3 regions of the Streptomyces sp. NPDC058985 genome follow, and region 1 is predicted to be linked to each of the others. Evidence: riboswitches for the same ligand, from Rfam matches in the RefSeq annotation. Region 1 holds a riboswitch; each other region holds the start of a gene.
The links. Region 1 has a riboswitch for cobalamin ahead of metE (5-methyltetrahydropteroyltriglutamate--homocysteine S-methyltransferase). Riboswitches for the same ligand answer to the same signal wherever they lie in the genome.
Positions count from the first base shown of each region.

Region 2: another riboswitch for cobalamin. It lies ahead of ACFW01_RS06020 ((2Fe-2S) ferredoxin domain-containing protein); the one in region 1 lies ahead of metE (5-methyltetrahydropteroyltriglutamate--homocysteine S-methyltransferase).
Region 3: another riboswitch for cobalamin. It lies ahead of cobN (cobaltochelatase subunit CobN); the one in region 1 lies ahead of metE (5-methyltetrahydropteroyltriglutamate--homocysteine S-methyltransferase).

Region 1 covers NZ_JBHYJX010000049.1:51,607-61,006, forward strand. Annotated here, with positions in the region: gene ACFW01_RS31820 (family 43 glycosylhydrolase) at 1-702, opposite strand, end outside; gene ACFW01_RS31825 (NCS1 family nucleobase:cation symporter-1) at 919-2,406, shown strand; gene ACFW01_RS31830 (aspartate/glutamate racemase family protein) at 2,868-3,593, shown strand; gene ACFW01_RS31835 (GntR family transcriptional regulator) at 3,721-4,395, shown strand; gene ACFW01_RS31840 (peptidoglycan-binding domain-containing protein) at 4,542-5,063, shown strand; gene ACFW01_RS31845 (GNAT family N-acetyltransferase) at 5,107-6,036, opposite strand; gene ACFW01_RS31850 (hypothetical protein) at 6,208-6,642, shown strand; cobalamin riboswitch at 6,716-6,937, shown strand; gene metE (5-methyltetrahydropteroyltriglutamate--homocysteine S-methyltransferase) at 7,109-9,400, shown strand, end outside.
Region 2 covers NZ_JBHYJX010000005.1:79,589-88,988, reverse strand. Annotated here, with positions in the region: gene ACFW01_RS06030 (SpoIIE family protein phosphatase) at 1-1,995, shown strand, start outside; gene ACFW01_RS06025 ((2Fe-2S)-binding protein) at 2,005-2,694, opposite strand; gene ACFW01_RS06020 ((2Fe-2S) ferredoxin domain-containing protein) at 2,719-3,114, opposite strand; cobalamin riboswitch at 3,177-3,300, opposite strand; cobalamin riboswitch at 3,425-3,605, shown strand; gene ACFW01_RS06015 (ABC transporter substrate-binding protein) at 3,643-4,668, shown strand; gene ACFW01_RS06010 (FecCD family ABC transporter permease) at 4,665-5,774, shown strand; gene ACFW01_RS06005 (ABC transporter ATP-binding protein) at 5,771-6,583, shown strand; gene ACFW01_RS06000 (DUF4190 domain-containing protein) at 6,614-7,027, opposite strand; gene sigK (ECF RNA polymerase sigma factor SigK) at 7,342-7,929, shown strand; gene ACFW01_RS05990 (anti-sigma factor) at 7,926-8,702, shown strand; gene sbnA (2,3-diaminopropionate biosynthesis protein SbnA) at 8,683-9,400, opposite strand, start outside.
Region 3 covers NZ_JBHYJX010000005.1:93,836-103,235, forward strand. Annotated here, with positions in the region: gene ACFW01_RS06055 (cobalt-precorrin-5B (C(1))-methyltransferase) at 1-244, opposite strand, end outside; gene ACFW01_RS06060 (cobalt-precorrin-6A reductase) at 304-1,086, shown strand; gene ACFW01_RS06065 (precorrin-2 C(20)-methyltransferase) at 1,071-2,567, opposite strand; gene ACFW01_RS06070 (precorrin-8X methylmutase) at 2,564-3,235, opposite strand; gene cobG (precorrin-3B synthase) at 3,232-4,539, opposite strand; cobalamin riboswitch at 4,595-4,743, shown strand; gene cobN (cobaltochelatase subunit CobN) at 4,773-8,408, shown strand; gene ACFW01_RS06085 (superoxide dismutase) at 8,530-9,171, shown strand; gene ACFW01_RS06090 (dihydrofolate reductase family protein) at 9,204-9,400, opposite strand, start outside.

The sequences.
Region 1 (9,400 bases):
GTTGCGGTAGAGGAACTCCGGCCCCTCCCGCACCTCGGGGCAGCCGCCGGCCGCGTTGATCGCGACGGCGTCGCCGGAGACGGTGTACGGGTTGGACATGGGCGCGATGTTCAGCCCGTTGTGCTGGTACTGGTTGATGCCGCTGTAGGCGAGGTAGAGGCGCCCGCCGAGCTGGAGGATGCCGGCGTCGATGGCGAAGTCGTTCGCGTGGTTGGGCGGGGCGAGCTTGGCCTTGAAGTGGTACGGGCCGGTCGGGTCGTCGCGCTCCGACTCCAGGACGTACAGCCGGTGGTGGTCGTCGACGCCGTCGTCGGCGGTGTAGTACAGGTACCAGCGGTCTCCGAAGCGGTAGAACTCCGGGGCCCAGATGTTGCGGTTGCGCGAGGGGTCGGTGTCCGTCCAGACGGTGACGGGGTCGGCCGCGGCCAGGGTGCCCAGGGACGGCGAGCGCCACATCTTGATGCTGCCGCCCTGGGTGGTGGTCAGGTAGTAGTTGCCCTTCCAGTTGGTCATGAAGGGGTCGGGCCCGCTGTTGAGCGGGTTGCGGAAGGCACCGGCTCGGGGTTCGGGCGCGGGCGGCGCGGCGCCGGCCTGGGCGGTGAGCCCGGGGAGCAGGCCGACGAGCAGCCCGAGGAGGACGGCGACGAGCAGGCCGGCGTGCGTGCTGTGCGTGCGGGGATGGCGTGAGGGGCTGGGGGGCACGGTGGGGTCCCTTTCCGCAGCTTTACATCGATGTAATGGCGGGGCGTCAGGTTAGGGAGGCGCCGCAGGGCTGTCAACAGGGCGAGAAATGGTATTCCATTTGCCGTGGACCTCTTGACGGTGCGGTTTGGCGAAAACTACGTTCTGTTCATCGGAAAGCCGCTTCCGCTTTGTGGAACTCTCCAACTCCCCGCATCCTGATCCCAGGAGTCCCGTATGACTGCCCTGGAAGACCGCCGCTCGTCCGCGGAGTCCAGTGACACCGCCACCAGCTCCGGCCTCTACACGTACGACCTGGCCCCGACCAAGCGTGAAGGGCGCCGCTGGGGCGCGTACAACGTCTTCACCCTCTGGGCCAACGACGTGCACAGCCTGGGCAATTACGCCTTCGCCATCGGACTGTTCGCCCTCGGGCTCAACGTGTGGGGCATCCTCGCCGCCTTCGCGCTCGCCTCGGTCCTGCTCTTCCTCCTGCTCACCCTGTCCGGCTTCATGGGGCACAAGACGGGCGTACCGTTCCCGGTGATGAGCCGGATCGCGTTCGGCATCAAGGGGGCGAAGATTCCGGCGGCCGTCCGGGGTGTCGTGGCGATCGCCTGGTTTGGTATCCAGACCTACCTCGCGGCCGCGGTGCTGAGCGCGCTCCTGGTGGCCATGTTCCCCGGGCTGGCCCGCCTGGACACGAACTCCCTGCTCGGGCAGTCGACGCTCGGCTGGATCACCTTCCTGGTCCTGTGGGCCCTCCAGGTGCTCATCGTGAGCTACGGCATGCAGATGATCCGCCGGTACATGGCCTTCGCCGCGCCCACCACGCTGCTCACCATGTGCGCCCTCGCGGTGTGGATGTTCGTCCGGGCGGACGGCTCGATCTCCCTGTCCGTCGACGATCCGCTCACCGGCGGCGCGATGTGGCTCCAGGTGCTGCAGGCCGCCGCGCTGTGGGTGGTGATCTACGGGACGTTCGTGCTGAACTTCTGCGACTTCACCCGCTCCGCGCGCAGCCGGGGCTCGATCGTCCGCGGGAACGTGATCGGCATCCCGGTGAACATGCTCTTCTTCGCCGTGATCGTGGCGGTGCTCAGCGGCGCCCAGTTCAGCCTCGACGGGCACGTCATCACCAGTCCGACGGACATCGTGCGGACCATCCCCAACATGTTCCTGCTGGCCGTCGCCTCGCTCTGCCTGATCGCCCTCACGGTGGCGGTCAACCTGCTCGCCAACTTCGTCGCGCCGATCTACGCGCTGGTCGACCTCTTCCCGCACCGGCTCGACTTCCGCCGCGCCGGTCTGGTCAGCGCGGTACTGGGCCTGGTGATCACGCCCTGGAACCTCTACAACAGCCCGGTCGTCGTCAACTACTTCCTCGGCGGGCTCGGCGCGCTGCTCGGCCCGCTGTTCGGCGTGATCATGGCGGACTACTGGCTGCTGCGGAAGTCCCGGGTGAACGTGCCGGCCCTCTACACGGAGGAGGCGGGCGCCGAGTACCACTACCGCCGCGGCTACAACCCGCGCGCCGTCGCCGCGTTCGTTCCCAGCGCCGCCGTCGCCGTCGTGGTCGCCCTGGTCCCCTTCTTCCACGCCGCGGCCGGGTTCTCCTGGTTCGTCGGAGCGATCGTCGCCGCCGCGCTGTACGCGGTCATCGCGGACCGCGCCTCACCGATCCGCGACGTGGACGGCGAGGCCATCGCCGTGGCGGCGGAGTAGCTCCGCAGGTGTGGCGGGTCCGGTCGCCGGCGTGGCGGACCGGGCCTGCTCCCCCGCCACGGACCGGGCCTGCCTCCCCCGCCGCGGACCGGGCCCCCGACCGTCGCGGACCACGTCCACCGCGGGCACGGGGCACTGCGGGGCGGGGCGGGGCGAGTTCCCCAGCGGGCGGGGCAACTCGCCGCAGGACGGGCCTGCTCCGCCGCGCGACGGATCAGGCCCTCCGACCGCGCGGACGCCGCCCCGGGCACAGGGCACGTTCGCCGCAGGCACCCGACATTCCGCCGAGACGACGACGCACCCGGCCCTCCCCACCGGCCCCGCCCCGGACAACAGCTCCGCCTAAGGGACGGATCAGGCCCCCTCACCACCGCACACCACCCCCGCACGGACACTCCGTCGCCGCCGCGCACGTCCTCCCGCCAGCCGGGAACCGTCCATCCGAGCAGAAGGCCCCACCCATGCGCATCCTCGTGGTCAACGTCAACACCACGCAGTCCATCACCGACGCGATCGGCAAGCAGGCCGCCGCCGCGGCGTCCGAGGGCACCGAGATCGTGCCGCTGACCCCGGCCTTCGGCGCGGAGTCCGTCGAGGGCAACTACGAGAGCTACCTCGCCGCCGTCGCCGTCATGGAGACCGTCCGGGCCCACCCGGAGCCGTTCGACGCGGTGATCCAGGCGGGCTACGGGGAGCACGGCCGCGAGGGGCTCCAGGAACTGCTCGACGTACCCGTCGTCGACATCACCGAGGCCGCGGCGAGCACCGCCCAGTTCCTGGGCCGCCGCTACTCCGTCGTCACCACCCTGGACCGTACGGTCCCGCTGATCGAGGAGCGGCTGGAGGTGGCGGGACTGAGCGCGAGGTGCGCCTCGGTGCGCGCCAGCGGGCTGCAGGTGCTCGAGCTGGAGCGGGACGAACAGGCCGCCGTGGACGCCATCACCGAACAGGCCGCCCGCGCGGTCGAGGACGACCGGGCCGAGGTGATCTGCCTGGGCTGCGGAGGCATGGCCGGGCTCGCCGAACGCGTGGTGGAACGGACCGGGGTCCCCGTGGTCGACGGCGTCACGGCCGCCGTGACGGTCGCCGAGTCCCTGGTCCGCCTCGGCCTGTCCACGTCCAAGGTGCGCACCTACGCGCCTCCGCGCGCCAAGCGGATCGTCAACTGGCCCCCGCGGGTGGGCTGACCCGTCGCCGACTCCTCCCGCGCCCCGGCCGGCGGCCGGCTCCGGGGTATTCTGACGGGCCGCCCGGCCGCCGCTCCGCACGGCGCGTTCGTGCGGCTCGGAACGGGAAGAGGGACGAAGGACGGCGATGGCTGCGTCAGAGGGCTTCACGCCCGAGTCCGAGCGGGTCACGCGACAGCTGCGCGACGAGATCGTGGACGGCGTGCGGCGACCGGGGAGCCGCCTGGTGGAGCGGGAGCTGGCCGAGGCGCTGGGCGTGAGCCGGCTGCCCGTCAGGGAGGCCCTGAGGACGCTGGTGTCGGAAGGGCTGGTGACACCGCGGCCGCGGTCCTGGGCGGTGGTGCGGGAGTTCACCACGAGCGACATCGCCGACCTCGACGAGGTCCGCTCGGGTCTGGAGACCCTGGCCTTCCGGCTCGCCGCCGGTCGGCACACCCGCGAGGGTCTCGAACGGCTCCGTGCGACGGTGGACGCCGAACTCGACGCGGCCCGCGCCGACGACGCGGTGGGAGCCCGCCGGGCCGCCGCCGACTTCCACCAGACGGTGATCTCGCTGGCCGCCAACGAGTTGCTCAACGAACTCGAACGGGTCCTGCGCAGCCGCCTGCGCTGGCTCATGGGCCAGCACGACGACCTGATGGCCGTCGCCCTGGAACACGAGGCTCTCTATCAGGCCATCGCGGAACGCGACGTGGAGCGCGTCCAGGAACTGGTCCTGCACCACCTGTCGACGAGCCGCAGCGCGGCCCTCGGCCACCACGCGCGGGAGCGAGCGCGGCGCGACGAGAGGCCGCAGAGCTAGCCAGTACTGCAACGGTGTGCATCCTGAAGGCACCGCCATCAGGCATCGAAGCCTTACCGAGCCCGGCGGCGTCACCTCGAACCGGTGCACGACTGACCAGGTTCCGTGCACACACGGCAAAGCCTTGAGGCCGCGAGGATCCTAGAGTGGCTCAGCAGGTCAGGGACGAGTTCCTCACCGCCAAGACTCCGGGAGACGCTTTCATGATCACACGTCCGACTTCACGAGCCCCACGCGTGGTGGCGATCGGTGCCCTCACAGCTGGCTTACTCAGCGGGGCCATGGCGGTCGCACCCTCCGCGACGGCAGCATACGCCGGGCAGTGCAACAGCAACCAGGTCACATCATCAGGGGTCACCCCCGGGTACTCCATCACCCGGCCGGCATATCAAACCGGCACCGGCAGAACCGCCAACTGCTGGATGGACTACGGCAGCACAGGATCCGGCGTCAGCTGGCTCCAGTTCACCCTCAATTCCTGCTACGGATTCAACCTCGCGACCGACGGCGACTTCGGGCCGGCCACGCGTGATGCCCTCGCGACCGCCCAGGGACGGGAGAACATTTCTGCCGACGGCCAGTACGGCACTCAGAGCTCCCGGTACCTGAAGTTCCCGCGGTACCGAAACATCAACGGCGATCGCAGCGGCTGCGAATCGATCAACTGACCCGCCATCATGCAGAGGACGCCACCGGGTGCCGCACCGGGTGTCAGCCGATGACGGCCTCCCAGGTGTCGACCGCGAAGTGGACGGTCATGCCGTTGCGTCCGTAGAGCCGCGGTGCGCCCGTGGCGTTGGCCGTGTCGACCCCGAGGCCCACCGTGTCCCGGCCCCGCGCGGCGAAGTGCGCGAAGGCGTGCCGCAGGAGGAATCCGCCCAGGCCCCTCCCCCGTGCCTCGCCCAGCACGCCGAGGGCGCGGATCCAGCCCATGGCCTCGCGGTCGTCCCGGGCCAGCAGGAAACCGGCGTCCCCCAGGTCGTCGGTGGCGGCGATCCACACCAGGGACCAGTCGAGCCCCTCGGCGTCGATGTCGCTGAGCCAGAGCCGGTAGGGGCGCGGCTGGAAGTCGAAGTGGCCGGCGAACGCCTCCTGGTACAGCTCGTGCACCCGGACACGGTCCGCCTCCGTCGCGCAGGCACGCACGCTCACCCCGGCCGGGGCCCGCGGCGGCAGGTCGGCCGCCGGGTCCACCGCCCGGCGCAGGACGTGGTGGGACCGGACGACCCGCCAGCCCCGCTCCGCGAGGAGCGCGGTGTCGGTCGTGGGCCGGGCGTTGAGGTGCAGGTGGACGACGGCCCGAGCGGCCCCGTTGGTCCGTGCCTTGGCGAGGGCGCGGTCCTCCATGGCGGCCAGTAGCCGCAGGCCGGTGTCCTGGTGGCCGGGGAGCACGTAGTGGTCGATGTCCACGCGCTCGCCGCCGGACTCGTCCCACAGCAGCCCGTACGCCACCAGCAGGCCGCCGTCGAAAGCGAGCCACGAGTCCCGGGTCAGATCCGTCTCGGGATGCTTCAGGTCGGCCTCGACGGTGTGCTGGTCGGTCTCGGGGCGGCCGATCTCGATCCGGTCGATCTCGTTGAGGAGACGGGTGATGGCGGGCGCGTCGGCAAGGGTGGCCGGCCGCAGGTCGGCGGTGGACATGCGAGCAGGATCGGGGGCGTCGGCCGGTGTCCGCAACGGAGTTTCCGCCCCTCCACGCGGCTGAGGACCTACCCGGACGCGGATCGGCGCGACGGGTGGACGTAGGTCCGCGGACCGGGGGCATACGGGTGTCCTGAGGCCTTCTCCGTCGCCGACCCACGGGAGTCTCCTGTGACACCGAGCCTGCGCACCGCACGCGGGTGCCGTGCCGCCGCCGTTCTCCTGCTCGTCGCCGCCTGGTACGGGGGCAGCCACCACCCCTGGCTCGCCCTGCCCGGTCTCTACGCCGCGGGGGTCATGGCCTGGTGCGCGGCCCGGGAGGGAGCCGAGCACCGGCGCAGGACCGTCCTGGCGCGCCGGGCCGAACTCCTGGCCCGGCCGCCTCATGTGCAGCCGGTCGGCCTCGCCCCCTGCTGCGCCTTCTGGCGGCACTCCGACGGCGCCGTGCACGGCCCGGAGTGCACCCGCCCAGCCGCCGCCCGCGTCCCCGTGAGTGCCGACTGCTGCGAGGTGTGGTGGACCTCGCTGGGCTCGGCGCACGACACGGCCTGCCCGCGGCACGCCGACGCGCCGGAGCGGGACCGGAACGACTGGGCCCAGCAGTAGTCCGCCGGCGGCGTGTCCCGTCGCACCGTCCGCATGCCGGACGCATCCGGCCTGTTCCGGGGCCGGCCCCGGTAGGGTGAACGGTGCAGCTGGTTCGCCCCGTCCGCCAGGCGGGGTGTCGTAAGAGGGAACCCGGTGGGAATCCGGGACTGCCCCGCAGCGGTGAGCAGGAACGACCGCCGTCATACGCACTGGGTCCGACGTACCGGGCCCGGGAAGCGACGGCCAGTAGGTGTCCTCCGGACGGAGGGCGTGCCCGCGAGTCCGAAGACCTGCCAACTGCCCGCGTGCGGACCATTCCGTGCGCGGACATCCCGGTGACCTCGAGGGCGGGTCGGCGTGCACCAGACGGAGGGACCGTGCCTTTGCCGCGCGGGGTAGTCACCGTCCGGTGGTCAGCCGCGACCTTCGCGCTCTCGTCCCGTCTCCCGGGATCTCAGGGATTCATCTCGCGAAGGAGATCTCCGTGACAGCGAAGTCCGCAGCCGCGGCAGCACGGGCCACCGTGTACGGCTACCCCCGCCAGGGTCAGAACCGTGAACTGAAGAAGGCCATCGAGGGCTACTGGAAGGGCCGCGTCACCGCCGACGCCCTCCACGCCACCGCCGCCGAACTCCGGCGGAACAACCGGGAGCAGCTCGCCGACGCCGGCATCCACGAGGTGCCCACCGGCGACTTCTCGTACTACGACCACGTCCTCGACACCACGGTCATGGTCGGCGCGATCCCCGAACGGCACCGCGCCGCCGTCGCCGCCGACGCGACGGACGGCTACTTCGCGATGGCCCGCGGCACCCAGGACGTGGCGCCGCTGGAGATGACGAAGTGGTTCGACACGAACTACCACTACCTCGTCCCCGAACTCGGCCCCGACACCGTCTTCACGGCCGACTCCACCAAGCAGGTCGCCGAGCTGAAGGAGGCCCTCGCGGAGGGCTTCACCGCCCGTCCGGTCCTGGTCGGTCCTGTCACGTACCTGCTGCTCGCCAAACCCGCTCCCGGCGTGCCCGCGGACTTCGAGCCGCTCACGCTCCTGGACCGGCTGCTTCCCGTGTACGCCGAGGTCCTCGCCGACCTGCGTGCGGCCGGCGCCGCATGGGTCCAGCTCGACGAACCCGCCCTCGTACAGGACCGCACCCCGGCCGAGCTGAACGCCGCAGAGCGCGCCTACCGTGATCTCGGCGCCCTGCCCGACCGTCCGAAGCTGCTGGTCGCCTCGTACTTCGACCGGCTCGGCGACGCCCTGCCGATGCTGGCCAAGGCACCGGTGGACGGGCTGGCGCTGGACTTCACCGAGGCCGCCGCCGCCAACCTCGACGCGCTCGCCGCCGTCGGTGGACTGCCCGGCAAGCGCCTGGTCGCCGGTGTGGTCGACGGCCGCAACATCTGGATCAACGATCTGCAGAAGTCCCTGACCACACTCGGCACCCTGCTCGGGCTCGCCGACCGTGTCGACGTCTCCGCCTCCTGCTCCCTGCTGCACGTCCCGCTGGACGCGGCCCTCGAGCGGGACATCGACCCGCAGATCCTGCGCTGGCTCGCGTTCGCCCGGCAGAAGACCTCCGAGATCGCCACGCTCGCCAAGGGCCTCGCCCAGGGCACCGACACCATCACCGGCGAACTCGCGGCCAACCGCGCCGACCTCGCCTCCCGGGCCACCTCACCCATCACCCGCGACCCCGCCGTCCGCTCCCGTGCCGAGGCCGTGACGGACGCCGACACCCGCCGTTCCCAGCCGTACGCCGAACGGGCCGCGGCCCAGCGCGCCCACCTCGGGCTGCCCCTGCTGCCGACCACCACCATCGGCTCGTTCCCGCAGACCACCGAAGTGCGCACCGCGCGCGCCGACCTGCGCGCCGGGCGCCTCGACGAGGCCGGTTACGAGGAGCGCATCAAGTCGGAGATCCAGGAGGTCATCTCCTTCCAGGAGAAGACCGGAATCGACGTCCTGGTGCACGGCGAGCCCGAGCGCAACGACATGGTCCAGTACTTCGCCGAGCAGCTGACCGGCTACCTCGCCACCCAGCACGGCTGGGTCCAGTCGTACGGCACCCGTTACGTCCGGCCGCCGGTCCTGGCCGGTGACATCTCCCGCCCCCAGCCGATGACGGTGCGCTGGACGAACTACGCCCAGTCCCTGAGCGACCGCCCGGTCAAGGGCATGCTCACCGGGCCGGTCACCATGCTCGCCTGGTCCTTCGTCCGCGACGACCAGCCCCTCGGCGACACCGCCCGCCAGGTCGCCCTCGCCCTGCGCGACGAGGTGAACGACCTGCAGGCCGCCGGCACCTCGGTCATCCAGGTGGACGAGCCCGCGCTGCGGGAGACCCTGCCCCTGCGGGCCGCCGACCACGCCGCCTACCTGGCGTGGGCGACCGAGGCGTTCCGGCTCAGCACGAGCGGGGTGCGTCCGGACACCCAGATCCACACCCACATGTGCTACGCGGAGTTCGGCGACATCGTCCAGGCCATCGACGACCTCGACGCCGACGTCATCAGTCTGGAGGCGGCCCGCAGCCACATGCAGGTCGCCCGGGAACTGGCCGCCCACGGCTACCCCCGCGAGGCCGGACCGGGCGTCTACGACATCCACTCCCCGCGTGTCCCGAGCGCCGACGAGGCCGCCGACCTCCTGCGTACGGGCCTGAAGGCCATCCCGGCCGAGCGGCTCTGGGTCAACCCCGACTGCGGACTGAAGACCCGCGGCTGGCCCGAGACCCGTGCGTCGCTGGAGAACCTGGTCGCCGCCGCCCGCACG
Region 2 (9,400 bases), on a different contig from region 1:
GACGCGGTGCTGCACACCATCCGGGAAGGTGTGCTGATCGTCGACGGCGATCGCCTGGTGCTCGCCAACGACGAGGCGCGGCGCCTCCTCGCCCTGCCCGAGCGGTGCGACGGGCTCCCCGTCGACCGCCTCGGGCTGGACCCGGGCATCGTCGAGCTGCTCTCCTCGGGCGACACCCGCACGGACGAGATGCACACCGCCGGGGACCGGCTCCTGGCGGTCAGTCTGCGCCGGCTGGACCGGGACGACACGACCAGGGGCGCGGTGGCCACCCTGCGGGACACCACCGAGGTGCACCGGGAGCGGAGCAGGGCGGAGCGCGCCGGCAAGCGGCTGGAACTCCTCTACGACGCCAGTGCCCGGATCGGCACCACACTCGACGTGGTGCGCACCGCCGAGGAACTGGCGGAGGCGTCGACGCCCCAGTGTGCCGACTTCGTCACCGTCGAACTGCTGGAGGCGGTGATGCGCGGCGAGGAGGCCGCCCCGGGCGACCTGGTCATGCACCGCGTGGTCCTGCACGGTGTCCGCGACGACGCACCGCTGATCCCGGTCGGCGAGGCGATGACCATTCGGCCCGGTACTCCCGCGACGACGGGCCTCGCCTCCGGACACGCCGTTCTGGTCGCGGACCTGGGCGCGGAGGCCGGCTGGCAGCTGCAGGATCCCGACCGCGCGCCCCGGGTCCTCGCCTACGGCATCCACTCGCTGGTCTCCGTTCCCCTGCGCGCCCGGGGCGTCGCGCTCGGCGTGGCCAACTTCTGGCGCGGTGCGGGCTCGGAGCCGTTCACCCGGGAGGACCTGTCCATCACCGAGGAACTGGCGTCGCGGGCCGCGGTCGCCATCGACAACGCGAGGCGCTACCACCGCGAGCACACCGTCGCGGTGGCTCTGCAGCGCAGCCTGCTGCCGCACGGACTGCCGGTGCAGAACGCCCTCGACGTCGCCTACCGCTACCTGCCGGCGCAGGCGGGCGTGGGCGGCGACTGGTTCGACGTGATTCCGCTGTCCGGCGCGCGGGTCGCCCTCGTGGTGGGCGACGTGGCAGGTCACGGTCTGCACGCCGCGGCCACCATGGGCCGGCTGCGGACCGCCGTGCAGAACTTCGCCGGGCTCGACATGGCTCCCGACGAACTCCTCGGCCACCTCGACGAACTGGTGACCGGCCTCGACCGGGACCGCACCGAGACGAGCAGCGGTTCGGACATCGTCGGTGCCACCTGTCTCTACGCCGTGTACGACCCGGTCTCCGGTGACTGCGCCATGGCCCGCGCCGGGCACCCGCCGCCGGCCGTCGTCCGCCCGGACGGCAGCGTGGACTTCCCCGAGCTGCCGCCCGGCCCTCCGCTGGGCCTCGGTGGCCTGCCCTTCACCCCGGCCGAGTTCCGGCTTCCCGAGGGCAGTCGGCTCGTCCTGTTCACCAACGGACTGGTGACGGACCGGGGCCGGGACATCGAGGCGGGCCTCGACCTGCTCCGCAGGCGGCTCACCGGCGCGGACCGGACGCCGGACGAGACCTGTGCCGTGCTGCTGGACGCGCTGCTCCCCGACCGGCCCGACGACGACATCGTCCTCCTGGTGGCCCGGACCCGGGCCTTCCCGGCCGACCGGGTCGCCGAATGGAACGTGCCGCGTGACCCCTCGGCCGTCGCCGGCGTCCGGGCCGACGCGACGCGCCGGCTCACGGAGTGGGGCCTGGAGGAGACGGCGTTCACCACCGAGCTGATCCTCAGCGAGCTGGTCACCAACGCCATCCGGCACGCGGCCGAACCGGTGCGTGTCCGGCTGCTGCTCGACCGCAGCCTGATCTGCGAGGTCTCCGACGGCAGCAGCACGGCACCCCACCTGCGCATGGCCGCCACCACCGACGAGGGAGGCCGCGGCCTGTTCCTCGTCGCCCAGTGCGCCCGGCGCTGGGGCACCCGGTACCACGCGCAGGGCAAGGTCATCTGGACGGAACAGCCCCTGAACGCGCTGGACCCCGACGGGCCGTGAGCGCCCCGGCTACCCCGCCAGACAGCAGTCGCCGCACTTCGAGCCGTTCGGCGCACGGTAGTAGAGGCAGCAACTGCGGCGCCGGAACGTGAGGTCCGGTCCGGTGATCTCTCCGGTGCCCGCGAGTCGTCCGGTGTTCAGCAGTTCGGCGGTGAGGGCGGTGAGCGGCTCGCGCAGTGCGGGGTGCGCGGCCAGCAGGGCGCGGGCCGCCTCGACGAGCGCCGAGGCGGCGTTGCCGTCCAGCAGCCGTGGGGCGACCTTGACCCGGAGCCCCTGGGCCAGCGCTTCCAGGTGGGCCGTCACCTGCTCGTACAGCGCGAGGGCGGCAGACGGACGTGCCCCGCCGCCGCGCAGACCGGCGGGGCAGGGCAGGCGCAGGGCCGGGCCGTCGTCGGCCCGCTCCAGCCGGCTCAGGTCGAGGACGATGCCGTGCAGGAGTACGCAGGCCAGGGCGGGCGACCAGAGTCGTGCCGCGTGACCCAGGTGGGCGATGGACACGCCGATCCGCGCTTCGGGCGCGCGGTGGCGGTGCGCGACGGCCTCGGCGAGGTCGGTGAAACCCCGCGCGTAGGAGTGGCCGACCGGATGCCAGCCCGTGTCTCCACCCCCGACGCGCAGGACGAAGAAGCCCCCGAGGGCGGCCGCGTCGTGCAGGGCCGCGGTGACGTCGGCGGGCGGCGCCTGATCGTTTGTGCACACCGGTTGCTCCTCGTGAGCGCTGAGTCAGGAGGCCGGGCCCCGTCGCGGGGGCGTGATGGCGTACAGGTCGAGGATGTCGGGCCGCGGTGCGACGCCGGGGCCGCCGGCGCTGACCCAGTCGGCGATGTCCTCGGTGGCGTCGGGGTCGTTGACCAGTCCCAGCCAGACGGGACGGGCGCCGGCGGCGCGGCCCGCCGCGGAGGGCTGGACGACGATCACGTTGGCCTGTTCGCACACGTCGAGGCAGTCCGACACCCGCACGGGCACCCGGGCCCGCAGCCGCGCCGTCTGCGCCGCGTGGTCGACGCCGATGATCTTCGGGGTGCCGCAGCAGCAGTCCCTGCAGACGACGACGCGTGCGGGCGTCGGGTCCGCGGGTGCGCCGGGCGTCGTTTCGGCCGGGCCGGTGTGGGCGGGCATACGGCATCGTCCCTCTCCCCGGGGAGATCCGCCCCGGTGGTCCGTCGAGGAGGCGACCGCGTGAGTCTCCTGGCTCTCGGGTCGTCGCTCGCCCCACCCCTTCCCACCCGGTCGGGCAGTGGTCGTGTGGGGGCTCGCTCGCCGATCACAGTGGCGGGACCGCGCCGGATTCGCACCGGCTTCCTCGGGCCGCCGTCGCCCAATTGCTCCGGGCATCCTCGCATCCCGTCCCGGCAGCTGTCAGCGGGGCCTCGCTCCGTGTACGGGCACCGCGTGCCCGCTGACCACCCGCGCTTTGCGCCCGGCCCAAAGGAACGTAATATCGCCAGGTCATAGCCGCGACGGGAGACAGGAAGCCGGTGCGAATCCGGCACGGTCCCGCCACTGTGACCGGGCGTCACGCCCTCGGCCTGCCCCGCGCCCACCGGGCGGGCAGCCGGGGGCGATCGGCCCCGGGAGTCAGGACACTGGCCTGTCGCGGGCCCGATCCGAGGAGCGCGGACTCCCCAGGAGGCTTACGTGTCAGCCCTGTTCTCCCCTGCCCGACGCCGCCGGAGCCTGCGCGGCACGGCCGCGGCGCTCGCCCTGTCGGCGGCCCTGGTGACCGCCGGGTGCGGCTCGTCCGGCGGCGCCGACGACGCCGGCCAGGACGGTTCGGCATCGGCGTCGTCCCCCGCGGGCTTCCCCGTCACCATCGACAACTGCGGCGTGAAGACGACGTACGACGAGCCGCCGTCCCGGGTGGTCACCATCCATCAGCACCCCGCGGAGCTGATGCTCGCCCTCGGTCTGAAGGACCGCATGGTCGGCACCGCCTTCCCCGACTCGGCCGTCCTGCCGGAGCTGAAGGAGGACTACGAGGCGATACCGGAACTCGCCGAGCGGGAACCGTCGTTCGAGAAGATCCTCGACACCGAGCCCGACCTCGTCTACGGCGGCTACGGCAGCGCCTTCGACGAGAACGAGGGCCGCTCCCGCAAGGCGTTCGCCGACGCCGGCATCGACACCTACCTCAACCGCGAGTACTGCGGCGAGAAGCAGGTGACGATGAAGGACACCTACGCCGAGATCCGTACGGTGGCGAGCATCTTCGGTGTCCCCGACCGGGCCGACAAGCTGATCGCCGACCTGCAGAGCCGTGTCACCAAGGCGTCCGCCGCCGTGAAGGGCGAACCGGAGGTGCCGGTCTTCGTCTACGACAGCGGCGACAAGAGCGCCTTCACCGCGGGCGGCAAGGGCCTGGGCACCGACCTGATCCGGCTGGCCGGCGGCGAGAACGTCTTCGGCGACCTCGACGAGGTGTTCGGCGACGTCTCCTGGGAACAGGTCGTCGAGCGCAGGCCCGAGGTCATCGCGATCTACGACTACGCCGGAGCCGGCAGCGTCGAGCAGAAGAAGAAGTTCCTGCTCTCCCAGCCGGCCCTCGCCGACGTCCCCGCCGTCAAGAACAAGCGGTTCGTCGTCCTGCCGCTGACCGCGACCCTGGTCGGCATCCGGTCGGCGTACGCGGTCGGTGACCTCGCCCGCGGACTGCACCCCGAGAGCTTCCGGTGACCGGCACCGCCACCAAGGCGGTAGCCGAACCGGACCCGTCGGCCGCCCGGTCGCGCCGGGCGGGGCGTGCGACGATGGCGGGGACGTCACTCGCGCTGGCGGCCCTGCTGGTGGCCTCCGCGACGGCGGGCCTGGCCATCGGCTCGGTCCAGGTGCCGCCCGGCCAGGTCTGGGGCATCGTGACGCACGCCCTGGGCGCCGACTTCACCCAACCGGACTGGTCCCGCGCGCGGGAGACCATCGTCCTCGACGTACGGGCGCCGCGCGTCCTGCTGGGAGCGGTGACCGGTGCGGGTCTCGCGGTGGTGGGCACCGCCCTTCAGGCGCTGGTCCGCAACCCGCTCGCCGAGCCGTACCTGCTCGGCGTCTCCTCCGGCGCCTCCCTCGGCGCGGTCTCGGTCATCGTCTTCGGCGTCGGCTTCCTCGGTCCCCTGTCGCTGTCCGCCGCCGCGTTCGCCGGTGCCCTCGGCGCCCTGGCGATCGTGTACGCCACCGCCCGCACCGGCGGGCGCATCACCTCGACGCGCCTGGTCCTGTCGGGGGTGGCGATCGCGGCGGTGCTCACGGCTGTCCTCGACCTGCTGCTGCTCACCACCGACCGCGGCAACGAGGCCCGGGCGGTGCTCGCCTGGACCCTGGGCGGTCTCGGCGGCGTCAACTGGGAGACCCTGTGGCTGCCGGGACTGGCCGTGCTGCTGGGCATCGGCGTGCTCCTGGTGCAGGCCCGCAACCTCAACCTGCTGCTGGCCGGCGAGGAGGCGGCGACCACGATGGGCCTGGACGTCGCCCGCTTCCGGGCCCGCATGTTCGTGCTGCTGTCCCTGGTCACCGGCGTACTCGTCGCGGCGTCCGGCCCGATCGGCTTCGTCGGCCTGATCCTCCCGCACGTGGTACGGCTGTTCGTCGGCGGCGACCACCGCAGGGTGCTGCCCACGGCCGCGCTCGCCGGAGCGGTCTTCCTGATCTGGGCCGACATCGCCGCACGCACCGTCGCCGCGCCCATGGAGATTCCGGTCGGCGTGCTCACCGCGCTGTGCGGCGGGCCGTTCTTCCTGTGGCTGATGCGCCGGGACGCCCGGCGCGGCACCGACCGAGGAGGAGCATGAGCGCCGCGACCGACCTGTCCGTCGAGGGCGTCACCCTCACCGCCGGAGCACACCACCTGGTGCGCGACGTCTCGCTGACCGCTTCGGCCGGCGAGGTGATCGGCCTGGTCGGTCCCAACGGCAGCGGCAAGTCCAGCCTGCTGAGGGCCGTCTACCGCGTCCTGCGCCCGGACACCGGCACGGTCCGCGTCGACGGCGCCGACACCTGGTCGATGCCCGCGCGGCGACTCGCGCGCACGGTGGCGGCCGTGGTGCAGGACTCGGCCGCGGACTTCGACCTCGCCGTCCGCGAGGTCGTGGCCATGGGCCGCACGCCGCACAAGCGGATGCTGGCCGGCGACACGGCGGAGGACGCCGCCATCATCGACGACGCCCTCGCCGCGGTGGACGCCGGCCGGCTGGCCGACCGCCCCTTCGACCGGCTCTCCGGCGGCGAACGCCAGCGGGTCCTCATCGCCCGCGCTCTCGCCCAGCGGCCCGCCCTGCTGGTCCTCGACGAGCCGACCAACCACCTCGACATCCGCCATCAGCTGGACGTCCTCGGCGTGCTGCGGCGGCTGCCGGCGACCGTGCTGGTCGCCCTGCACGACCTCAACCTGGCCGCGTACTACTGCGACCGCCTCCACGTCCTGCGCGAGGGGGAGGTCGTGGCCTCGGGCCCGCCGGCCGAGGTGCTCACGCCGTCGCTGCTGGCCGACGTGTACGGGGTCGTGGGAGAGGTGAGCGTGCATCCGCGTACGGGCGCCCCCCAGGTGACGTTCGTGCCCGGCGAGCGTCCGGGCGACCTCCTGGCACCGCGGCCGCGCTGACGCGGCCGGCCTCGTCGCGAGCGGGCCGCGTCAGTTGTTCACGTCGCGCTCGAAGTCGTCGGCGCAGGCGTCCCGTTCGCTCTGTGAATCGGCGTGCTGGACGCAGTCGTCGAAGTCCTTGAACTCGTCCGAGTTGAGGATGGACGCGCCGATCGCGATGATCACCACGGAGGCGATCAGACCGAGCGCGCCGAGTACGGCGCCGACGATGGACATCCCACGGCGCGGCGCCCGTCCGCCGCGTGCCCGGCGCGCGCCGATGATGCCGAAGATCAGGGCCAGCAGGCCGAGCAGGGCACCGCCGATGACGGTCCAGAAGAGCAGGACGGCCAGGATGCCGAGGACGAGGGCGGCGACCGCCATGCCGTTGGAGCGTCTCATGCCGGCGTCGTGGTGCGTCTGGTGGGCGTCGCCGGAGGATGCGGGGTGTTCGGGAAACGACACGTCGTCACTCTCATCTCTGTTTCCGACCGGTTGAGTTGCCGTACGTGCCGGATGCCCCGATGTCGACGTCGGATGCCTCGGGCGGCCGGATCCGGCGCCGGCGCCCCGGATGCACGGAGCGGCGGCCGGGCTCCGGCCGCCTTGGTCGATCGGCATCCAAGGGGGCGGCGGCTACGAACCATGAGTGAGGGTTGTGCGCCCTTCACGTCTCCCGTCGTCCCGCAAGGAGGTGAACGCGTCAGGCGGACGGCTCCCGACCGCGTGCGCTCCCCGCTGGGATGCCCCAGTGTCGAGCAGAGCACGGAGGAGCGGGAATGGACGACGGAGCCGAAACGGGCGCGGGAAGGTCATCCGGTGAGAACCGGGTGGACGAGTTGCTCACCCGTGCCGCCACCGGCGACGAACAGGCGTTCGCCGGGGTCTATGACGCCCTGGCGCCGTCGGTGATGGGACTGGTCTTCCGGGTGCTGAGAGACGAGGCGCAGGCGGAGGAGGTGACCCAGGACGTGATGGTGGAGGTGTGGCGTACCGCCGGCCGGTTCCGCCCGGAACGGGGGGCCGCCCGGAACTGGGTGCTGACCCTCGCGCACCGGCGGGCCGTGGACCGGGTGCGGTCCGTGGTCGCGGGCCGGGCCCGCGAGCTGCGCACCGGCTCCGCGGAACTCGACCGGCCCTTCGACGCCGTCGCCGAGGAGGTCGAGGAGCGGGAGGAGCACCGCACGGTCTTCCGCTGTCTGGCGGAGCTGTCCCGGAAGCTGCGGCTGCCCCTGGTGCTGGCCTACTACGAGGGGCTGACCTACGCGGAGGTGGCCGATTCCCTCGCCGCCCCCGCGGGCACCATCAAGTCACGGATGCGTGAGGGGCTGCGGCGCCTGCGCGAGTGTGTGGAGACGGGATCATGACCGTGGGCAGCGGCGACCCGCATCTCGACGTCGGTGCCTACACGCTGCACGCCCTGCCTCCCGACGAGGAGGCCGCCTTCGAGCACCACCTGGCGAGCTGTGCGGCCTGCCGGGAGGAGGCCGACGCCCTGGCGGCGACGGCGGCACTGCTGGCCGCGGGGCAGCTCCGCGCGCCCTCCCCGGAGGTGCGGCGGCGGGTGCTCGCGCAGATCGGGACCGTACCTCAGGAGCGCGACGTCGCCCCCGACCGTGACCTGGAACAGGCCGCGGCTCTGGCGGCGCGCCGCCGACGCAGGGGGCAACGTGCGCTGGCGTTCGCCCTCGCGGCGTCCGTCGCGGCGGCCGCGGCCCTCGGCGGGATCGCCTGGTGGCAGCATTCGGAAGCGGACACGGCCCGGGAGCAGATCCGCGAGGCCGAGGCCGGCGCCGAGGCGCTCGCCGGTGTGCTGGCCGCTTCCGACGCCACGATCAGCACCACGACACTGTCGGACGGCGCGACAGCGAGCGTGGTGACCTCGCGCAGCGAGGGCGAGGCCGCGTTCATCGCGGCCGGTCTCCCGCCGCTCAGCGGCGACCAGGTCTACGAACTCTGGTACGGACGGGGGGACGAGCACTGGCCCGCCGGTCTGCTGCCCGGCACGGGCGGGGACGTGGCGCACGTGATGGAGGGGCCGCTCAGCAAGGCGACCGCGGTCGGTATCACGGTGGAACCCGCCGGCGGCTCACCGCAGCCCACCACCAAGCCTCTCGGCGTCATCGCCCTCCCCGCGTGACCCGCGTGACCTGCGTGACGCGCGAGGACGTCTGTTCCGGGTCGAGGGCGTCGCCGCCGTAGAGGGCCTGTACCCAGTTGCTCTGGTAGACGGTGTCGAGATAGCGCTCACCGAGGTCCGGTGCGATGGCCACGGGGGTCATGCCGGGCGTCCCGTGCCGGGCGAGCCAGCTCGCCGCGCCGCTGACCACGGTGCCGGTGGAACCGCCGAAGAGGAAACCGCGCCGCGCCAGACTCCGGCAGGTGCGTATGGTGTCGACCTCGTCGACGCGCACCGCCTCGTCCACGTACGCCTCGTCGAGGAGCGGCGGCCGGGTGCTCATGCCCAGGCCCGGGATCATCCGGCGGCCCGGCGGGTCCCCGAAGATGGCGGAGCCGACGCTGTCCACGGCGACGATCCGCACCGGCCGGTGCCAGGAGCGGAACCAGCGGGCGCATCCCATGAGGGTGCCGGTGGTCCCGACGCCGATGAAGAGCACGTCCAGACGCGGGAACCGGCGGGCGATGGCGGGGGCGGTCCGGAAGTAGTGGGCCCGCCAGTTGTCGGCGTTGGTGTACTGACTCAGCCAGACATAGTGTGCGTCCGAGGCGCACAGGGCGCGCACATGGGCCAGCCGGGCGCCCAGCAGGCCCCCGGTGGCGTGCTCGTCGGAGACGACGTGCACCTGGCTGCCCAGGGCTTCCATCATCAGCCGGGTG
Region 3 (9,400 bases), on a different contig from region 1:
CGCCCGCGTCCTTCACCACCCCCGCCATCGCGTGGCCGTCCGTCAGCTCCTCGGCCGCGAGCACGAAGGACGGCGTCTGGCCCCTGGGCAGGGTGATCGTCACCGGGTCGGGGAACTCACCCGCCAGCAGCGCCGTGTACGCGGCGGTCGTCGCCGCCGTCGCGCAGGCACCCGTGGTCCAGCCGGGACGCAGACCGGTGTGCTTGAGTTGGGCGCCGCGACCGCCCCTGGCCTCGCCGCTCACGTCCCGCCCACTCGTGTCCCACCAGAGGGACGAGACCGCAGAAAGGGAATGACCCAGCCGTGCACGTACTGATCCTCGGCGGCACCACGGAGGCCCGCCGGCTCGCCGAACTCCTGGCGGCCGAACACCTGCCGGGGCTCCGCGTGACGAACTCCCTGGCCGGACGGGTGGCCTCGCCCCGGACGCCGCCCGGCGAGGTGCGGATCGGAGGCTTCGGCGGAGCCGAAGGGCTCGCCGTGTGGCTCGGCGAGCACACCGTCGACCTGCTCGTCGACGCCACCCACCCGTTCGCCGGCACCATCAGTTTCAACGCCGCGCGGGCCGCCGCCACCGCCGGGGTTCCCCTGCTCGCCCTGCGCCGCCCCGGCTGGGCGCCGGTGGCCGGTGACGACTGGCACGAGGCCGGTTCCCTCGCGGAGGCCGCCGCGCTGCTCCCCGCGCTCGGCGGGCGGGTCTTCCTCACCACCGGCCGCATGGGTCTTGCCGCCTTCGCCGGTCTGCACGACCTGTGGTTCCTCGTGCGGTCGGTCGACGCGCCCGACGGACCGCGTCCGCCCCGCACGGAGGTACTGCTCGACCGCGGCCCGTTCACCCTCGACGGGGAACGCGAGCTGCTGCGCCGGCACTGGATCGACGTCCTGGTCACCAAGGACAGCGGGGGAGAGGCCACCGCGCCGAAGCTGGCGGCCGCCCGTGAGGCCGGGGTGCCGGTGGTCGTGGTGCGCAGGCCGCCGGTGCCCGAGGGCGTGCCGGTCGTGAGCGGCCCCGGAGAGGCGGCGCGACGGGTCCGGGAGGCACACGCGAGGCGCCGGCCGCCGGGCGCCCCTCACGTCTCCGGGTAGCGGCGGGGCGTCCACACGACCTCTTCGCCGTCGCCGCGCCGCACCACCCGCGTCTGGGACGAGCCGACCAGCAGGATCGTGCGCATGTCGACCTCGGCCGGATCCAGGTCCGCCAGCCGCACGATGCGCACCCGCTCGCCGGAGCCGCCCACGTCCCGGGCGACCACGACGGGTGTGTCCGGCGCCCGGTGTTCGAGGAGCAGCTCGCGGGCCTTGCCGACCTGCCAGGTCCGGCTGCCGGACCCCGGGTTGTACAGCGCCAGCACCAGATCGGCGCCGGCCGCGGCCCGCAGCCGCTCGGCGATGACCTCCCACGGCTTGAGCCGGTCGGACAGCGAGAGAGCGGCGTAGTCGTGCCCGAGCGGCGCCCCCGCACGGGCGGCGGCGGCGTTGGCGGCGGTCACCCCCGGCAGCACCCGCACCGGAACGTCCGCGTGCTCCTCGGCCGAGGCGGCCTCCAGCACGGCCGTGGCCATGGCGAAGACCCCGGGGTCACCGCCGGACACGACGGCGACCCGGCGCCCCCGCCGGGCCAGCCCCAGCGCGAACTCCGCGCGCTCGGCCTCCACCTTGTTGTCCGATCCGTGGCGCCGCTGACCTGCCCGGACCGGGACACGGTCCAGGTAGGTGGTGTAGCCGACCAGATCGTCGGCGGCGGCGAGCGCGCCCCGCGTCTCGGGCGTCAGCCACAACGGCCCGGCCGGCCCGGTCCCCACGACGACGACCTCTCCCACGGCATCCGGCTCCGGCACCGGCGGCTCGGCGTCCACCTGGCTCGGCAGCACCGCCACCGAGAAGTAGGGCACCGACTCGGCCTCCACGTCGGCCAGCTCCGCCAGGCGCTCGCCCGCCATCGTGGCCCGCTCGACATACCGCGCCTGGTCGAGCCGACCCGACCCCTCCAGCGCGCGGCGCACCTTGGCGAAGGTACGGCCGAGCTTCATCACCACGGCCGAATCCGTCGAGGCGAGCCGGGCCGTCAGCTCCTCCTCGGGCAACGTGCCCGGCAGGATGGTCAGCACCTCCTCACCCTCGACGAGCGGCGTGCCCAGCCGGGCCGCGGCGGCGGACACGGACGTCACACCGGGGATCACCTCGGTGTCGTACCGGTCGGCGAGCCGCTTGTGCATGTGCATGTAGGAGCCGTAGAAGAGCGGGTCGCCCTCCGCGAGGACGGCGACCGTGCGGCCCGCGTCGAGGTGGGCGGCGAGCCGCGCCGAGGCCTCGGCGTAGAAGTCGTCCATGGCGCCCTGGTAGCCGCCCGGGTGGTCGGTGGTCTCGACGGTGAGCGGGTAGACCAGCCGTTCCTCGACGTGGTCGGCGCGCAGGTGCCGCTCCGCGATGGAGCGGGCGATGGACCGTCCGTGCCGGGCGCTGTGATACGCGATCACGTCCGCCTCGGCGATGGCCTCGACCGCGCGCACGGTCATCAGGGACGGGTCGCCGGGACCGAGCCCGACCCCGTACAGCTTGCCGCTCATTCTTCCTCGCTCGCGATCGCGTTGAGTGCGGCGGCGGCGATGGCGCTGCCTCCGCGACGGCCCCGGACGACCAGGTGCTCCAGGCCCGAGGGGTGGGCGGCCAGGGCGTCCTTGGACTCGGCGGCGCCGATGAAGCCGACGGGCACGCCGATGACGGCCGCGGGCCTCGGCGCCCCCTCCTCGATCATCTCCAAGAGCCGGAAGAGGGCGGTGGGCGCGTTGCCTACGGCGACCACGGAGCCCTCCAGGCGGTCGCGCCACAGCTCCAGCGCGGCGGCGCTGCGCGTGGTGCCCAGCTCCGCCGCCAGCCCCGGGACGGCCGGGTCGGAGAGGGTGCACAGCACCTCGTTGTCCGCGGGCAGCCGCTTGCGGGTCACACCGCTGGCCACCATCTGCACGTCGCAGAGGATCGGCGCACCGGCGAGCAGGGCCTCGCGGGCGCGGGCCACCACCGTGGGCGTGTGGCCGATGTCGCGCACGAGGTCGACCATGCCGCAGGCGTGGATCATCCGGACGGCGACCCGGCTGACGTCGGCGGGCAGGCCCGTGAGGTCCGCCTCCGCCCGGATCGTGGCGAAGGACTGGCGGTAGATGGCCGCTCCGTCCTTCTCGTATGCGTGCGTCGTCACGGTGCTCTTTCCGCTGCTCTCGGTCGTCGTACGGCTCATGGGGTGATCGCCGCCAGTGCGGTGGCGAGATCGGAGGGGTCCGTCAGGACCGTGGTGCGGGCCGGTCCGCCGGGCGCGCCGACGCTGAGGCGGTAGCCGCCCTCGGGGACGGCGACCAGGTCGATCCGCTCGCCCCGCGGGTGTCCGCAACGGCGTTCGCAGCCGGACCAGTACAGGGGGAGCGGGGACCGGCCGGCGGCGGACAGACTGCCGGCCGCGTCTGCCCGCACGTCGGCGTGGGACTTCCCACACCCCGGGCGGCCGATGCAGGCACCGACGCGCGGCCAGGGGGAGGCGGCGTCGGTGACGAGGCCGGCGGCGGAGAGACGGTCGAGGGCGTCGGCGGTCTCCGTCGTGTCCAGCCCCCCGACGGGTACGACGACGCCGCGCCACGGCGTCAACCGCAGTTCGGCGTCCCGCGTCAGGGCGGCGACGTGCGTCAACTCCCTCCACTGCGGGCCGGTGAGACGGCCCAGCGGGACGTGTACGCACAGGGCGTCCCCGACGAGCCCGGGAGGCGGCCCGTCCGCACGGGGCGTGTCCGTCCGCTCCTTCACGTGGGCGACTCCCGCCTCGGACAGACGGCGGTCCACCGCCCGCGTCAGGACACGGGCGGGTACGGCGAGTTCGTCCACCCGCCACGCCCGCTCCCCGGACTCGCGCCCGACGCCGAGGAAGGCCTCGGCCGCCAGCAGCGCCGCCCGGGCCGCCTCGCCCGCGGCCACCCGCCAGGCGTCGTCCGTCGAGCCCAGCGCGACCAGCGCGTCGTCGTCGCCGGCCGCCCGTACGGTGACGTCGGCGCCGAGCCCGGTCACGTCCCCACGCCCGTCGTCGAGCGCGAACAGGAACCGGCCCGACAGCTCCCGCGTCCCGTCGCTCGCGCACAGCGCGGCGTCCAGGGCCGACAGCCAGGGCCGTACGTCCCGCAGACCGCGCCCGTCGAGGCCGGACAGCGGTGAGGCGACGATGTTGCGCACCCGTTCGTGCGCCGGCGAGGGCAGCAGCCCGGCCGCGTCCAGCAGCCCGGCGAGCTCCGCGCCGCAGCCGTCGCGCAGACCCCGCAGCTGCACGTTGCCCCGGGACGTCAGATGGAGGTCCCCGTCGCCCAGCCGCCGGGCCGCATCCGCCAGCGCCTCGGCCTGGACGACGCCCAGGACCCCGCCGGGTATCCGTACCCGGGCGAGGGCACCGTCGTCCGCGGCGTGCAGCCTCAGCGTCCCCGGGCAGGCGTCACCACGGTCCCGTGAGACCGCTGTGGCCTGGGAGGATGCGGAGGAGAGCGCCGAGGACATGGCGGCGAGCATACCGACCATCACACCGGTGGCACCGCCCGCCCTTCACGGTGGGACCCTTACTATGCTCCTGGGTGGATCATCCGGTCCGCCCACCGCCAGACGGCGACAGGGGAGGAAGCCGGTGCGAATCCGGCGCGGTCCCGCCACTGTGAGTCCGGCCACCCCGAGGGGCCGGACGAGTCAGGAACTCCCGCCGTCTCTCACCGCCCGGGGCGCGGACCCCGAGGAAGGGCAGACGCCGCATGCCGCATTCGTCCGGGGAGCGCGCCTCGCACCCCAGCATCCTGCTCCTGTCGACGTCCGACACCGACCTGCTGAGCGCCCGCGCCGCCACCGGTCCGGTCACCTACCGGTTCGCCAACCCCGCCCGCCTCCCGCTCGACGACCTGCCCGCCCTGCTGGACGGCGTCGGACTGGTCGTCGTACGCCTGCTCGGCGGACTGCGTGCCTGGCGCGAGGGTCTCGACCTGCTCCTCGCCGACGGCCGGCCCGTCGTGGTGCTCAGCGGCGAACAGGCCCCGGACGCCCAGCTGATGGAGGCCTCCACCGTCCCCGTCGGCCTCGCCGCGGAGGCGCACGCCTACCTCGCCCACGGCGGCCCTGCCAACCTGGAGCAGCTCGCCCGGTTCCTGTCCGACACCGTGCTCCTCACCGGCCACGGCTTCGACCCGCCGACGCCCGCCCCCACCTGGGGCCCGCTGGAGCGCACGCCTCGCCCCGACGCCGACGGGCCCACCGTGGCCGTGCTCTACTACCGCGCCCACCACATGAGCGGCAACACGGACTTCGTGCACGCCCTGTGCGACGCCGTCGAGAACGCCGGCGGACGGCCGCTGCCCCGCTACGTGGCCTCCCTGCGCGCCCCCGAGCCCGAACTGATCGAGGACCTGCGGGCGGCCGACGTGATCGTCACCACCGTCCTCGCGGCCGGCGGCACCAAGCCCGCCGAGGCGTCCGCCGGCGGTGACGACGAGTCCTGGGACGCCGGTGCGCTCACCACCCTCGACGTCCCCATCCTCCAGGCCCTGTGCCTGACCGGCTCCCGCGCCGACTGGGAGAGCAACGACGAGGGCGTCTCCCCGCTGGACGCCGCCAGCCAGATAGCCGTCCCCGAGTTCGACGGCCGCCTGATCACCGTGCCGTTCTCCTTCAAGGAGATCGACGAGGACGGCCTCCCCGCCTACGTCGCCGACCCCGAGCGCGCCGCCCGCGTCGCCGGCACCGCCGTGCGCCACGCCCGCCTGCGGCACATCCCGGCCGCCGGCAAGCGCCTGGCCCTGGTCCTGTCCGCCTACCCGACCAAGCACTCCCGCATCGGCAACGCCGTCGGCCTGGACACCCCCGCCAGCGCCGTCGCCCTGCTGCGCCGACTGCGCGAGGAGGGCTACGACTTCGGCGCCGACACCGACGCCGAGGTCCCGGGCCTGGCCTCGGGCGACGGCGACGAACTGATCCGCGCGCTCATCGAGGCGGGCGGCCACGACCAGGACTGGCTCACCGAGGAACAGCTCGCCCGCAACCCGGTCCGCATCCCGGCCGCCGACTACAAGCGCTGGTACGCGACCCTGCCCGCGGAACTGCGCACGGCCGTCGAGGAGCACTGGGGCCCGGCCCCGGGCGAGATGTTCGTCGACCGCAGCCGCAACCCGGAGGGCGACATCGTCCTCGCCGCCCTGCGCCGCGGCAACCTGCTGATCCTCATCCAGCCGCCGCGCGGCTTCGGCGAGAACCCCATCGCCATCTACCACGACCCCGACCTGCCTCCCTCCCACCACTACCTCGCCGCCTACCGCTGGATCGCCGCGCGGGCCGAGGACGGCGGCTTCGGCGCCGACGCGATGATCCACCTGGGCAAGCACGGCAACCTGGAGTGGCTGCCCGGCAAGAACGCCGGCCTGTCCGCCGCCTGCGGCCCGGACGCCGCCCTCGGCGACCTGCCGCTGATCTACCCCTTCCTCGTCAACGACCCCGGCGAGGGCACCCAGGCCAAGCGCCGTGTGCACGCCACCCTCGTCGACCACCTCGTGCCGCCGATGGCCCGCGCCGACTCCTACGGTGACATCGCGCGCCTGGAGCAACTCCTCGACGAGTACGCGCAGATCGCGTCCATGGACCCGGCGAAGCTCCCGGCGATCCGAGCCCAGATCTGGACCCTGATCCAGGCCGCCAAGCTCGACCACGACCTCGGCATGCAGGACCGCCCGGACGACGACGGCTTCGACGACTTCCTGCTGCACGTCGACGGCTGGCTCTGCGAGGTCAAGGACGCCCAGATCCGCGACGGCCTGCACGTCCTCGGCAACCCGCCGGCCGGCGCCGACCGCGTCAACCTCGTCCTCGCCATCCTCCGCGCCCGCCAGATCTGGGGCGGCACCACCGCCCTGCCCGGCCTGCGCGAAGCCCTCGGCCTCGACGAGTCGGCCGCCACCCGCACCACGGCCGACGCCGCCGAGGAGCAGGCCCGCGCACTGGTCCAGGCCATGGACGACGCCGGCTGGGACCCCGCCGCCGTACCGTCCGAACACGGCGAACAGGTCGCCGCGGTACTGGAGTTCGCCGCCCGCGAGGTCGTCCCCCGGCTGGCCGCCACCACCGCCGAGATCGACCACGCCGTGCACGCCCTGAACGGCGGCTTCGTCCCCGCGGGACCCTCCGGCTCACCCCTGCGCGGCCTGGTCAACGTCCTGCCGACCGGCCGCAACTTCTACTCCGTCGACCCCAAGGCCGTACCCTCCCGCCTCGCGTGGGAGACCGGCCAGGCCCTCGCCGACAGCCTCCTGGAGCGCTACCGCACCGACAACGGCGAATGGCCCACCTCCGTCGGCCTCTCCCTGTGGGGCACCAGCGCCATGCGCACCGCCGGCGACGACGTCGCCGAGGTCCTCGCGCTGCTCGGCGTGCGCCCCGTCTGGGACGACGCCTCCCGCCGCGTCACCGGCCTCGAAGCCATCCCCCACGAGGAGCTGGGCCGCCCGCGCATCGACGTCACCCTGCGCATCTCCGGCTTCTTCCGCGACGCGTTCCCGCACACCGTGGGCCTCCTCGACGACGCGGTACGCCTTGCCGCCTCCCTGGAGGAACCGGCCGAGGCCAACCACGTCCGCGCCCACGTGCAGGCGGACCTCGCCGAACACGGCGACGAACGCCGCGCCACCACCCGCATCTTCGGCTCCCGCCCCGGCACCTACGGGGCCGGTCTGCTCCAGCTCATCGACTCGCGCGACTGGCGCACCGACGCCGACCTCGCCGAGGTCTACAGCGTCTGGGGCGGCTACGCCTACGGCCGCGAACTCGACGGCCGCCCGGCTCGCGACGAGATGGAGACGGCGTACAAGCGGATCGCGGTGGCCGCCAAGAACACGGACACCCGCGAGCACGACATCGCCGACTCCGACGACTACTTCCAGTACCACGGCGGCATGGTCGCCACCGTCCGCGCCCTGCGCGGCACCGCGCCCGAGGCGTACATCGGCGACTCCACCCGCCCGGAGACGGTCCGCACCCGCACCCTGGTGGAGGAGACCTCCCGCGTCTTCCGCGCCCGCGTGGTCAACCCCAAGTGGATCGAGGCGATGCGCCGCCACGGCTACAAGGGCGCCTTCGAACTCGCCGCCACCGTCGACTACCTCTTCGGCTACGACGCCACCACGGGCGTCGTCGCGGACTGGATGTACGACAAGCTCACCGAGGCGTACGTACTGGACCCCGCCAACCGCGAGTTCCTCCAGCAGGCCAACCCCTGGGCCCTGCACGGCATCGCCGAGCGCCTGCTGGAGGCGGAGTCGCGCGGCATGTGGGAGAAGCCCGACCCGGCCGTCCTGGAAGCCCTGCGGCAGGTGTACCTGGAGACCGAGGGCGATCTGGAGGGGGAGGACTGACGCCCCGTCGGGGGCGGGTGCACGACGCCGGACCTAGGACCAACGGCTGATCAACAATCACCACCGACGCTGTTAGCGTGCAACTGCACATCATTGGCAATAACGTCGGAGGATGTTGGACATGGCGGTGTACTCGCTCCCGGAGCTTCCCTACGACTACTCGGAGCTCGAGCCGGTCATCAATCCGCAGATCATCGAGCTGCACCACGACAAGCACCACGCGGCCTACGTGAAGGGCGCCAACGACACGCTGGAGCAGCTCGCCGAGGCGCGGGACAAGGAGCAGTGGGGGTCGATCAACGGCCTGGAGAAGAACCTCGCCTTCCACCTCTCCGGGCACATCCTGCACTCCATCTACTGGCACAACATGACCGGTTCGGGCGGCGGCGAGCCGCTGGCCGCCGACGGCGTGGGCGACCTCGCCGACGCCATCACCGAGTCGTTCGGTTCCTTCGCCGGTTTCAAGGCGCAGCTCACCAAGGCCGCCGCGACCACGCAGGGCTCCGGCTGGGGCGTGCTGGCATACGAGCCGCTGAGCGGCCGCCTGATCGTCGAGCAGGTCTACGACCACCAGGGCAACGTCGGCCAGGGCTCCACGCCGATCCTGGTCTTCGACGCCTGGGAGCACGCCTTCTACCTCCAGTACAAGAACCAGAAGGTCGACTTCATCGACGCCATGTGGGCCGTCGTCAACTGGCAGGACGTGGCCAAGCGCTACGCCGCCGCCAAGGAGCGCGGCGACAGCCTCCTGCTCACTCCGTGACCGCACCGCTCCTGACGCGGAGGCCCTCCGCGTCAGGAGCGCACGCGGTAGGTCACGTGCGTGACCTGGGTAGCCGCGCGTGATGCCACCTGTTCCAGCCCGAGCGGCGGGACGCCCTCGAAGAGCCGGGTGCCGGCGCCCAGCGTGAGCGGCACGACGTGCAGCCTCAGCTCCTCGACCAGGCCGGCCGCGAGGTACTGGTTGACCGTGGTGGCCCCGCCCTGGACCT